4 regions of the Paenibacillus sp. FSL R7-0297 genome follow, and region 4 is predicted to be linked to each of the others. Evidence: predicted binding sites of a transcription regulator. Region 4 holds the regulator's gene; each other region holds the start of a gene.
What was found. The regulator Rex, encoded in region 4, represses fermentation and respiration genes when NADH is low (regulators of the CRP and FNR family bind a similar motif). The targets are predictions, from matches to a motif close to TTGTGAAATATTTCACAA.

Region 1 (3,146 bases), 280 kb from region 4:
GCGAGGATTCTCCGCATCTGGGTGAGATGCACCGCCTGTTTAATCTTTTGCGCGAAGATCTGCTTCAGCATACGGCGAAGGAAGAAGAGAGCGAATTCCCTAAAATGCTGGCCTACACACAGAACCCGACTGAAGAAGGCCTATCGGAGCTGCGCGGCCTGCTGCATAATCTTGAAGCTGAGCATGACGGTGCCGGTGAGATCCTCCGCGAGCTCCGCAGGGTAACCAACGATTACACACCGCCTGCGCACGCCTGTACGACTTACCGCCTGACCTATGCACGCCTTGAGGAGCTGGAGGGTATGACCTTTGAGCATGTGCATCTGGAGAATAATATCCTGTTCCTGCGTTATCAATAAAATGTAGTGCTACGGAAAGTCCCTCCGGGGACTTTTTTGTTATAAAGAACGTTAGGTTTAGAGCAGAAATAATTTGAGAACAGGTCTTCTATGCGGTATCCTTAAAGGAGTCAGGGATATTACATAAGAAGGCGGTGCCGTGGAATGTCCACGAAATGGATGGGGCGCTTACTACTGTGCCTTGTTTTTATACTCACAGCCAGCGGCTGCAGCTCGGATCTGGGACCGGGAAATACGGGCGGCAGCACAGGACTATCTTTTTCAATTCTGGTGGGTGAACGTGAAATGGCCGGAACCTCCGGCAGACTGCTTAACGAAGCTTATATTGAAGGTAATTCCATTATAGAACTGCTGAGAAAGAGCGGGATCGTTACTTTTGCAGCAGACGGCTATAGTATTCTTGAGGTCAATAGGGTTGCGCTCAGTCAGGATATGATGTGGGAAGTACAAGTGAACAGCAAGAAGCTTACGGACTGGAACAGTAAAATCGAGGCTGGAGCAGCGATTGTCTTCTCAGCGCAGCCGGCCGCAGCCGGGGCGTTATTTCAACCGGTTATCCTTATGGTGAATGGCGGGAGTGAACAGCCTGAGCTGACACATTCGCATGTGCTGTCCTATACGGAAGATTTGTCAGTGAAGGGACTTATGAAGAACAGCGGAATGATTAAGCTGGCAGAGAATAACAAGACGGTTCTTACCGTAATGGATTACACACCACTCAGCAGTGAGGAGTGGAAACTGAAGGTTAATGACAAAGCGCTGCTGGGAAATGGTGTGGATATGAAGCTCAGACCGCAGGACAAGCTGGAGATATCACTGGTTCTGAGGTAATTACGATAGCGGAATCCGTTTTATCGGATACAAGGATTTCTGTGCCGAGTGCGCAGGGGTCCTTTTTTTGTATTTTACTTTATGTGAAATGTTTCACATTTAATGTGACTGGAATCACAAATGCCGGGGAATTTTGGACAGTATAATTTCAATATCAAGCAAGTTTGTGAAGAAATCTGAGTTTCGAAGGAGGGTTCTACCAGTGACAGCGAACAGAGAAAAGTTAGTGCTGATTGGCAATGGCATGGCGGGTGTAGGCACTATTGAGCAGATTTTAAAGCTGGGCGGGGCTTATGATATCACGATTATCGGCAGTGAGCCGCATCCCAATTACAACCGGATTATGCTGTCCTATGTTCTCGAAGGCAGTAAAACCATTGAAGATATTATTCTGAATGACCGCCAGTGGTATGAAGATAACAATATTACCCTGCATACTGGAACGACTGTGATCCGGATTGATGAACAAACCAGGCAGGTGATTACTGATAACGGACAGGCGGTTCATTACGACAAGGTTATCATTGCTACGGGTTCTAATTCGTTTATATTACCTGTTCCTGGCAGTTTAAAAGACGGGGTAGTCGGCTTCCGTGATATCGCAGATTGCGATGCCATGCTGGCTGCAGCGAAGCAGTACCGCACGGCAGCTGTGATCGGCGGAGGTCTGCTTGGTCTTGAAGCAGCCAAAGGCCTCGTGAATCTGGGGATGGACGTTACCGTTGTGCATCTGCTTGAGGATCTGATGGAACGGCAACTGGACCGTACGGCATCTTCTATGCTGCAGGCGGAGCTTGCGCGTCAAGGTGTGAAATTCGCCATGGGTAAGCAGACGGTCGAATTGACTGGAGAAAAGCGGGTTACGGGGCTGCGCTTCAGTGACGGCAGTGAGTTGCCCGCAGAATTTGTGGTAATGGCAGTCGGAATTAAACCTAATGTTCAGCTTGCCAAGGATAGCGGCATCGAGGTTAACCGCGGGATTGTCGTCAATGACTATCTGCAGACCTCCATGGCTAATGTGTATTCTGTCGGTGAATGTACGGAGCACCGGGGCACCTGCTATGGTCTGGTAGCGCCTCTCTTCGAGCAGGGGATGGTACTGGCCAAGCATTTGTCTGGTGTGCAGACTCCGGGATACGAAGGTTCGGTTGTCGCGACGAAGCTCAAGATTTCCGGTGTTGATGTTTTCTCGGCCGGAGAGTTCACCGAAACAGCGGAGCATACCGTCATATCCGCCAAGGATGAGTGGAAGAGAACCTATAAGAAGATTCTGCTCAAAAACAACATTATTGTCGGCGCGGTTCTGTTCGGTGATGTAACGGAAGCAGCGAGCCTGCAGAAGCTGGTGAAGCAGGGAACAGAAATGACCGATGAGATCTATGGAGAGGTCATGGGCACAGGCTGCTGCGGCGGAGGCGGAGCCAAGAAAGGGCTATCGGTTGAAGCGATGGCCGATGAAGAAATTGTCTGCGGCTGCAACGGGGTAACCAAAAAGGCGATTGTTGATGCCGTTACGGAGAATGGATTCACTACAGTGGATGAGATCAAGGCTTGTACAGGCGCAACCCGCTCATGCGGCGGCTGTAAGCCTGTAGTTGAGCAGATTCTGCAGTTCGTTCTGGGAGATAGCTTCCAGCAAAGCGCCAAGCAGGGGATCTGCAGCTGTACCCCGCTTAGCCGGGATGAGATTGTAGCCGAAATTACGGCTAAAGGCCTCAAAACCACCAAAGAAGTTATGCATGTGCTGGACTGGAAGCAATCAGAAGGCTGTTCTAAATGCCGTCCTGCTGTGAACTATTATCTGGGTATGATCTATCCGGACACCCATGAGGACGAGAAGGAATCGCGCTTCGTGAATGAACGGATGAGCGCCAATATTCAGAAGGACGGAACTTATACGGTTGTTCCGCGGATGTACGGCGGGGTTACCACTCCAGAGGATTTGAAACGCATCGC
Region 2 (3,146 bases), 2.7 Mb from region 4:
AGCTTGCGGCTAACGGGAAAATTGCCCGTTCCTACCTGGGTGTGTACTCTGTGGATTTGAACAATCCGTATGTACCGCTGGCTGAAGACCAGCGCAAAGAGCTTAACCTTCCAACTACGGTAACCGATGGGGTTGTGGTATTGGATGCAGTGGGTCCGGCTAAGGATGCAGGCCTGCAATTCAATGATGTAATTACCAAGTTCGATGAGAAGCCGATTACATCCACCTTGTCCCTGCGCAAGTATTTGTACGATCACACCAAGATCGGTGATGATCTGCAAATTACATTTTACCGCAATGGTGAAGTGAAGCAGGTGACGGTACAGCTTCTTGAGAAACCCGAGGAATAAAACCGGAAGCTGCCGTATATAATATTAAGGCAGTCAGGATAACGGAAACGGTTCAGGCCGTCCTCTTATGCAAAATTTAAGAGGACGGAGCCCGTTTCAAGACCAAAATAATGGGGTAAACATGAATATCGGCTATAAATATTACTATTTAGACCAACTGGTAACCCTTACATTGGGAAGAAGTCCTTATAAGGGAAAAAACGGAGAAATTCGGATAGGACAGCTTGCCTTTGTTAATCAGGTGTGGTAACATGAAATTATTCATACAATTGATACCTAATTCTCGCATTGAAAAGGGCTGTCAAATGAATCACAACCTTTCTCAATGTGTGAATTTTTTCTTTGTCTGAAGATAAAAAGAACATATTAATTTAAATTTGTGGAGGTAACACACATGCAAACAGGTACAGTTAAATGGTTCAACGCAGAAAAAGGATTCGGTTTCATCGAAGTTGAAGGCGGAAGCGACGTATTCGTTCACTTCAGCGCAATCACTGGCGACGGCTTCAAAACTTTGGACGAAGGCCAACGCGTTGAATTCAACGTTGTTCAAGGCAACCGCGGACCACAAGCCGAAAACGTTGTAAAACTGTAATTAATAGAAGGTACCGTCCCCGCTTGTGAAAGTTGGGACGGTCTTTTTTTATCGTTACTGAGCTTGTAACATAAAGGAAGGGAGGAACGGCAATGAACTACCGGAAGAAGCCTTTGGAGGAAGTACCGGAAGAAAATACCGCAATATGGGCCTGTACCAACGATGGATGTAACGGATGGATGAGGGATAATTTCGCATTTGAGCATGCGCCTTCTTGCCGTCTCTGTCATTCCCCGATGGTTCGTAGCATGAAGATGCTGCCGCAATTGCTTAATTCGAATGGCGATCTCAAATCGCTTAAGAAGGGTATTTCCATTACCTAAACCAATGCCTTTATGAACCAAGACAACTATAAATGATAGACAAATCCAAGACGGTGAAACCGTCTTATTTTTTTTGCTTTCTAACCGTAATATTGTGATATTTGTCACAAATTTATTGAATTTCATGCTCAAACAGGGTGTATAATGTGATAATTATCACACTTTAGGCCCTGGAAATTTGACAGAATAGACATATCGAATGGGGAGAAGGAAGGGGAGAAATATGGATACAGTAATACTGTCGCGTATACAATTTGCGTCGACGACGATTTTTCATTATTTCTTTGTGCCGGTATCGATCGGACTAGCGCTCTTAATTGCTATTATGGAGACCATGTACGTTAGAAAAGGCAATGAAGAGTACAAAAGAATGGCGCAGTTCTGGGGGAAGCTGTTCCTCATTAACTTCGCAGTAGGCGTAGTGACAGGGATATTGCAGGAGTTCCAGTTCGGAATGAACTGGTCTGACTATTCGCGCTTCGTCGGTGATGTTTTTGGAGCCCCGCTAGCGATTGAAGCCTTGTTGGCATTCTTCCTGGAGTCCACGTTCATCGGAATCTGGATCTTCGGCTGGGATAAGGTATCCAAGCGTATTCATCTATTATCGATCTGGCTGGTAGCCTTCGGAACGATGCTCTCGGCATTCTGGATTCTGGCCGCCAATTCGTTCATGCAGCATCCGGTAGGATTCCAGATCAATAATGGACGGGCTGAAATGAATGATATCTTCGCATTAATTACAAACGGTCAGCTGCTGGTGGAGTTCCCGCATACAGTGCTTGCCGCATACGCTACAGGCGCATTCCTGGTAACGGGGATTAGTGCTTATAAATTGCTCAAGAAGCAGGACGTTGCCTTTTTCCGGAAATCGTTCGAGATTGCGGCAATTGTCGGTATTATCTCTTCATTTGGCGTAGCTGTTGCCGGACATGCCCAAGCGCAGTATCTGGTTGAAACACAGCCAATGAAGATGGCCGCGTCCGAAGGGCTATGGGGTAAGAGCGGCGACCCGGCACCTTGGACAGTCTTTGCTAATATCGATACAGAGAATCAGACGAGCAGCGGAGAGGTACAGATTCCGTATCTGCTGAGCTTCCTGTCTTACAGTAAATTCTCCGGTGAGGTTAAGGGTATGCTGGAGCTCCAGCAGGAGTACGAAGCAGCTTATGGACCTGGAGATTATATCCCGCCTGTCAAAACAACCTTCTGGAGCTTCCGGATCATGGTTGCGGCAGGCTCGCTAATGATTGCGCTTGGTGTGTATGCCATCTACCTCATGTGGCGTAAGAAGATGGACAAACCGAATACCTGGTTCATGCGGTTCATGTTCTGGGGGCTGCTGCTTCCGCCGATTGCCAACACCTCAGGCTGGATTATGACGGAGATCGGGCGTCAGCCATGGACAGTATTCGGACTTATGACTACGGAAGACAGTGTATCACCTAATATTACAAGCGGACAGGTGCTGTTCTCGGTGATTTCGTTTACCGCAATCTATGCCATACTGGGTGCGGTAATGATCGGCCTGTTCATCAAGGTTATCAAAAAAGGTCCTTATGCTATGGATAACGAACACGGCGAATCCCACGATCCGTATAACAAGGAGGACTAACCCATGTCACTTAATGAATTATGGTTTCTGTTGATTGCGGTGCTGTTTGTCGGGTTCTTCTTCCTTGAAGGCTTTGACTTCGGTGTAGGAATGGAGACGCAGATTCTGGCCAAGAATGATACAGAGCGCCGGGTACTGATTAATTCCATCGGGCCGTTCTGGGATGCGAATGAAGTATGGCTGATTACGGGGGCGGGCGCGATGTTCGCCGCTTTCCCGCATTGGTATGCGACGCTGTTCAGCGGATTCTATATCCCGTTCGTGTT
Region 3 (3,146 bases), 2.7 Mb from region 4:
CTTACGGTTATCGTATTCTGCCTACTTTGCTGGAAGAATTCCACCAGATATTGTTGTCCTTCAGACTCAGGGGGCAAAGACCGCATCGTCACGGGGTGTTCTACTGGAGAACAGTTGCGTATTACTTGCGGATTGTGGTGCTGGTCTTCTACCCGCTCATGCTCAATACAGCCAAACGGTCGCGAACCACGATTGAAGCGCTGGAGACACGCGGATTCAGCTACGGTCTCAGCAATCCGAAGGTGAAGAAGATCAAGCTGTCCTATTTGCGGATGAAGAGGCCGGACTGGGCTTTTTTATCCGGTTCAACGATTTACATTATACTGCTGTTCTGGTTTGGAACCCTGTACCCTGAGCTGGTGTATTAACCTAATCTGCAAACTTAAAAGGAGCCTAACCTATATGAATATTGATCTGCACACACACGGAAAATTGTCTAAGAAATCAGCATTTTCCCCGGCGTATTTCGCAGAAATGATGTCGGAAGCTAAAGTGAACGGACTGCAGGCAGCCGCTTTGACAGAGCATTTTAATACTTCTAATTTCTTCGCAATGTACGAGGCACTGGATCAGATGTATCCGTATAACGGACATTACTATGATGTGGACGGGCTGAAGCTGTTTCCGGGAATGGAAGTGGATATTGCCGAGACAGGCCACATCCTGCTGATCGGGCTTAAGGAGAATGTTCTTGCTGTCCGTTCTTTGCTGGAAGATTACACTGCTCAGTGTAGCTTTATTCCTTTCAAAAGACTGCTGGATCTGGCGGATGAATTCAATCTGTGGAAAATAGGGGCCCATCCGTTCCGCACCTCTACTCCACTTCATCAATTGGACCCTCAGCTGCTTAAGCGGCTGGATGCGTTTGATTTCAATGCTAAAGATATTTACGTGCAGGGGGCTGAAGCCTACAAGAACCTGATTACGCCATTTGCAGAGAAGCTTGGCGTTCCTGTGGTTGCCGGCAGTGACAGTCATCAATGCCTGCAGTATGGCAGCGTAATAAACCGGCTACATGTATCCTGCTCTACAGTTGAGGAATTGAAGGAGGCTATTAAGCAGGGGGACTATGAGATGGAGCTTTCGCCGTGTCTCCATACCAAGGTGAAGGCTTCGGTCATGATGAAGAAGCTGCTGAAGCAGCTTGCCGGCGAAGTGCCTTCCAGGGATGAAGCGGAGATTGGCTATCTGGCTTAAAGCGGCCCTAAAATATTATGAAGTCATGTCCGGACTCCTCCGGCCATGACTTCATAGGTAATGTCTTCTATGCTTCCGGGGATGATTTACGCTACGCCTTGCGGTTTTAAGCAAAAGCCAGCTTCAATGCCTGCGGATGGAAGGAACCCATAATTTTATAAGCTTTCAAATGCGGATTGTTCATATCATTATCGTAAATTATCATATGCTGCCCGCCTTTGAGAATGATATCAAACCGCTGCTTCCGGTCAGCCTGTACGATGGTAATATAATAGCTGTATTTGTTGTCTGTGCTTACATTCCGCGCTGATTTCATTAACCGGACGTCGGCGAAATCATCACATATTTGTTTGATGGCCTCAGGCTCCGTAACCACAATATCCTTCTGTTCACCGGGAACAGAGGACAGACGGGTGATTTCAAGGGAGGCGATATCCTCCAGCCGGATGGTTCTGGACACCACTTTGTTGAAGGAAGTGTAACGGTTTGCTGTATAGGTCATTAGAGAAACACCAGCTGCGGTCAGGATGGCGCCGGTAAGCACATATTTTTTGCTTTTGTCCATGGTTCAGTTCCTCCTACTCATACGAATGTGTAAGTCCCAATTATAAAACTATAAACTTCCGTACGCAAATTCACTTACTTTAGTTACTTAATGATTTCTTTAATTACGTAAGCTTCCAAGGACAGCCCTTTTGCCGCTATGCTAATTGTGAAAATATGCACAAGGGGGCAAGCATTACTATGAAAAAGAGATTTGCAGCGACTCTTATACTCGTTCTTTCCGTTATGCTGGTTATCGCAGGCTGCGGTAACAACAATGCGGGCGGCAGTGTCAATGAGAGCAAGGGTAAGAACAGCGCAACCACAGAGCCTGCAGCAACCACTGCACCTAAAGAGACAGCCGAAGCCGTATCGGGAGCATCCGAAGCGAGCTATACACCGTACGATCAGTTAAAAGATAAATATGATATCATCATTGTCGGCGCAGGCGGTGCCGGAATGTCGGCAGCGCTGGAAGCCAAGGCTAACGGCATGAACCCGGTTATTCTCGAGAAAATGCCGGTTGCCGGCGGTAATACTACCAAATCCTCTTCGGGTATGAACGCTTCGCATACGAAGTTCCAGAAGGAGCAGGGCATCGAGGACACCAATGATCTGTTCTATGAAGAGACGCTAAAAGGCGGTCACGACACGAATAACAAGGAATTGCTCCGTTTCTTCGTGGATAATTCCGCAAGTGCCATTGACTGGCTGGATTCAATTGGAATCCGTTTGAACAATATTACGATTACCGGCGGAATGAAAGAGAAGCGTACCCACCGTCCCGAAGACGGTTCAGCAGTCGGTCAATATCTGGTTGCAGGACTCGTAAGAAATGTACAAGAGCAAGGGATTCCATTGTTCGTTAATGCGGACGTGAAGGAACTTACAGTGCAAGATGGCAAGGTGAACGGCGTCAAGGTGCTGTTTAACCAGGCCGATGAGAAATTGATTACTGGAGCAGCAGTTATTGTTACAACCGGCGGTTTCGGTGCGAACAAGGAATTGATCTCCGAGGTTAGACCTGATCTGGAAGGATTAGTAACCACGAATCAGATCGGCAGCACCGGCGACGGCATCAAGATGATTGAGAAGGTTGGCGGCACAACGGTGGATATGGATCAGATCCAGGTTCACCCGACAGTACAGCAGGAGAAATCCTACCTGATCGGTGAAGCTGTGCGGGGCGAAGGCGCAATCCTTGTCTCAAGCACCGGCAAACGTTTCGGTAATGAAATGGATACCCGCGATAAAGTGACGGCTTCCATCAATAAGCTTCCAGAGAAATCCGCTTATCTGGTATTTGATTCCGGTGTGAAGTCCCGTGTCAAAGCGGTGGACCAGTACATCAAGATGGGTGTTGTCAAAACAGCGGATACCACCCGGGCGCTGGCAGAACAAATGAA
Region 4 (3,146 bases):
AGTCAGTCCTCTTCGGACAGTCTTGTGACGGATATCGGCGGGTTGTTCAAGGACCTGGCCTCCATCCGGGAGCAGATCCGTTTCTTTATGGGACTGAATGACGAGAATATCGTGTACTGGCTGGAGGGGAGCGGCAATTACCGCGGCAAGTCGCTGCAGATGTATGCCGTTCCGGTGGATGTGAGCACTCAGCTCAGGGAACTGTTCTTCGATAAGAAGAAGAGTATCATCCTGACATCGGCTACCTTGTCTGTGGATAAGTCATTCCAGTTCATGATCGATAATCTCGGTCTTGGTGAGGCTGCAGAGCAGGGACGTCTACAGACAGCTCTGCTTCCGTCACCGTTCAAATACCGTGAGCAGGCACTGCTTGTCATTCCACGTGACTTCCCTAGTGTCAAGGGAAGCATTGGGGATGCCCGCTTTGTGGACACACTGGTTCATTCTCTGGCAGAAACTGCTGTGGCTACCCGCGGGCGGATGCTGGTGCTGTTCACCTCCTACAAGATGCTGCGCCAGGTCTATGATCCGCTCAAAGAAGCCCTGACTTCGCAGGATATCGCTGTGCTTGGACAAGGCGTAGAAGGCGGTAGCCGGAGCAAGCTGATCCGTCGGTTCCAGGACAGCTCGGCGTCAGTCTTACTGGGGACGAGCAGCTTCTGGGAAGGTGTAGACATTCCCGGGGATGCTTTGACCTGTCTGGCTATTGTCAGACTGCCGTTCCAGCCGCCCAATCATCCGCTGGCTGAAGCGAAGTCTGAGCTGCTTCAGGCACAGAAGAAGAATCCGTTCATGAAGCTGTCCGTCCCGCAGGCCGTAATCCGCTTCAAGCAAGGCTTCGGGCGGTTGGTACGCACCGCGCAGGACCGCGGAATCGTTATTGTATATGATACCAGGGTAATCGAATCTTATTATGGGAAGTATTTCCTGTATTCGCTGCCCGGACCCAAGATGGAGCATATGCTGACGGATCAGATCGTTCCGCGGATTGCAGAATGGCTTGAAGATGGCGGGGTTTAATAATCCGTCGGCGGCTGATATTATGTATAAGTAATTATTGTTCTGAAGTCCCGCGCTCCACGGCTCCTGCCTAAACGGGCAGGCCTGGAGCACGGTTCCTATAATCGGCTTAACAGCAGTGAAGCTTGATCAAGCAGCATATGCTTTCAAAACAAGCGTATGCTTACGAAGCAAGTTTTGCGAAGTCATTCAAGAAGTATATGCTATCAAAACTTTTAGGAGGAGAAAACATGAAATCGGATAAAATATCGGAGGCCGTCGTTCGCAGACTCCCAGTGTACCTGCGTTTCCTGAACGATCTCCAAAAACGTGAAATCTCAACAGTTTCTTCTCAGGAGCTGGGACAGAAGCTTGATCTCAACCCCGCCCAGATCCGCAAGGACCTGGCTTATTTTGGTGATTTTGGCAGAAAGGGCATTGGTTATGATGTCTCTTATCTGATTGAGAAGATCCGGCATATTCTGAAGCTGGACCAGCAGATTAATGTAGCTCTGGTAGGTGCAGGTAATCTCGGCCACGCCTTGTCGAATTACAATGCCTACTTGAAGGATACGATGAAGATTACAGCTGTATTTGATGCTTATGAGCCTAAGGTAGGCCAGCAGATCAACTCGTTGACTGTCCAGCCGATGAGTGAGCTGGGGGATACCATCCGTGCACAGGGCATCCGCATTGGGATTATTACCGTTCCGGACAGTGAAGCACAGAACGTTGCTGACATTCTGGTGGATTCGGGTATTGAGGCGATCCTGAATTTTGCTCCTGTAATTCTTAAGACTCCATCCAATATCCGGATTCATGCCGCCGATTTCACTACGGATTTGCAGAGTCTGGCTTATTATTTGCATGACGGAAAGGACGAAGCTGAAGATGAGCAGCAATAAAACCATTATTAAAGACGGCCGTTTTCTGGTTCCTGGCAGCGATAAGCCGGTGCTGAGCGGTTATATGACCATCGAAAATGATCTGATTACTTACATAGGTGAAGCGAAGCCTGTAATTGAAGAGGATGCCGAGGTTATTGACGGTAGCCGGCTGCTGTTCATGCCGGGTCTCGTCAACACCCACGGCCATGCGGCGATGTCGCTGCTGCGCGGCTACGGCGATGATATGGTGCTGCAGGCTTGGCTGCAGGAAAAAATGTGGCCGATGGAAGAGAAATTCACCGGTGAAGATGTATACTGGGGCACCTCACTATCCGTTCTTGAGATGCTGAAGGGCGGCACTACGACCTTCCTCGATATGTATGATCATATGGACCGGGTTGCTGAGGTTACGGAGCAGTCAGGCATCCGTGCAGTACTTATGCGCGGTGTTATTGGCCTGTGTCCGGAAGAGGTGCAGAACCACAAGCTGGCGGAGGCGATTGCTTTTGCCCGGAACTGGCATGGCAAGGCTGACGGCAGAATTACTGCAATGCTCTCGCCCCATGCGCCTTACACCTGTCCTCCGCAGTTTTTCATGAAGTTTGTTCAGGCGGCACATGATCTTGATCTGCCGATGCACACGCATATGTCCGAAACGCGCCATGAAGTGGAGCAGAATGTGGCCGATTACGGCCTGCGACCGGTCGCGCATCTGGAGAAGCTGGGAATGTTCACCCGGCCGTCCCTGATCGCCCACGGTGTTCATCTGAACGATGAAGAGATTGAGATTCTGGCCCGCCATAATGTTGGCGTATCTCATAATCCCGGCAGCAACCTTAAGCTGGCCAGCGGAGTAGCCCGTGTTCCTGAGCTGCTTAGAGCAGGAGTTAAGGTCTCCCTGGGTACGGACGGCGCGGCAAGCAACAACAATCTGGATATGTTTGAGGAAATGCGGCTGGCCGCGCTGATTCATAAAGGCGTAAGCGGTGATCCAACGGCAGTACCTGCTCCTGAGGCGCTGCTCATGGCGACAGAATATGGTGCACATTCGATTTTCCTGAACCAGGTAGGCCGGCTTGCAGCAGGGATGAAGGCTGACTTCATTGCGATTGATATTGATCAGCCGCATTTGCTGCCGCATACCGACCTCTTGTCCCATGCCGTGTATTCGGCTAGTGCCAAGGATGTGGAACATGTCTGGGTCAACGGTAAACAGATTGTGAAGCACGGACAATGTCTGACACTAGATGAAGAGGCTAT

Region 1: a site for Rex is predicted at 1,272-1,289, ahead of nirB (nitrite reductase large subunit NirB). Genes of this name have one in related genera too.
Region 2: a site for Rex is predicted at 1,361-1,378, ahead of MKZ24_RS04875 (cytochrome ubiquinol oxidase subunit I). Genes of this name have one in related genera too.
Region 3: a site for Rex is predicted at 1,908-1,925, ahead of MKZ24_RS28625 (flavocytochrome c). Genes of this name have one in related genera too.

Annotation. Positions count from the first base shown of each region.
Region 1 covers NZ_JBBPAQ010000001.1:3,573,209-3,576,354, forward strand. Annotated here, with positions in the region: gene ric (iron-sulfur cluster repair di-iron protein) at 1-359, shown strand, start outside; gene MKZ24_RS15545 (hypothetical protein) at 504-1,190, shown strand; gene nirB (nitrite reductase large subunit NirB) at 1,393-3,146, shown strand, end outside.
Region 2 covers NZ_JBBPAQ010000001.1:1,129,772-1,132,917, forward strand. Annotated here, with positions in the region: gene MKZ24_RS04860 (S1C family serine protease) at 1-350, shown strand, start outside; gene MKZ24_RS04865 (cold-shock protein) at 745-945, shown strand; gene MKZ24_RS04870 (cold-shock protein) at 1,038-1,268, shown strand; gene MKZ24_RS04875 (cytochrome ubiquinol oxidase subunit I) at 1,492-2,880, shown strand; gene cydB (cytochrome d ubiquinol oxidase subunit II) at 2,884-3,146, shown strand, end outside.
Region 3 covers NZ_JBBPAQ010000001.1:6,570,854-6,573,999, reverse strand. Annotated here, with positions in the region: gene MKZ24_RS28640 (energy-coupling factor transporter transmembrane component T family protein) at 1-368, shown strand, start outside; gene MKZ24_RS28635 (PHP domain-containing protein) at 403-1,197, shown strand; gene MKZ24_RS28630 (hypothetical protein) at 1,304-1,762, opposite strand; gene MKZ24_RS28625 (flavocytochrome c) at 1,942-3,146, shown strand, end outside.
Region 4 covers NZ_JBBPAQ010000001.1:3,850,487-3,853,632, forward strand. Annotated here, with positions in the region: gene dinG (ATP-dependent DNA helicase DinG) at 1-1,020, shown strand, start outside; gene MKZ24_RS16900 (redox-sensing transcriptional repressor Rex) at 1,251-1,904, shown strand; gene MKZ24_RS16905 (amidohydrolase) at 1,891-3,146, shown strand, end outside.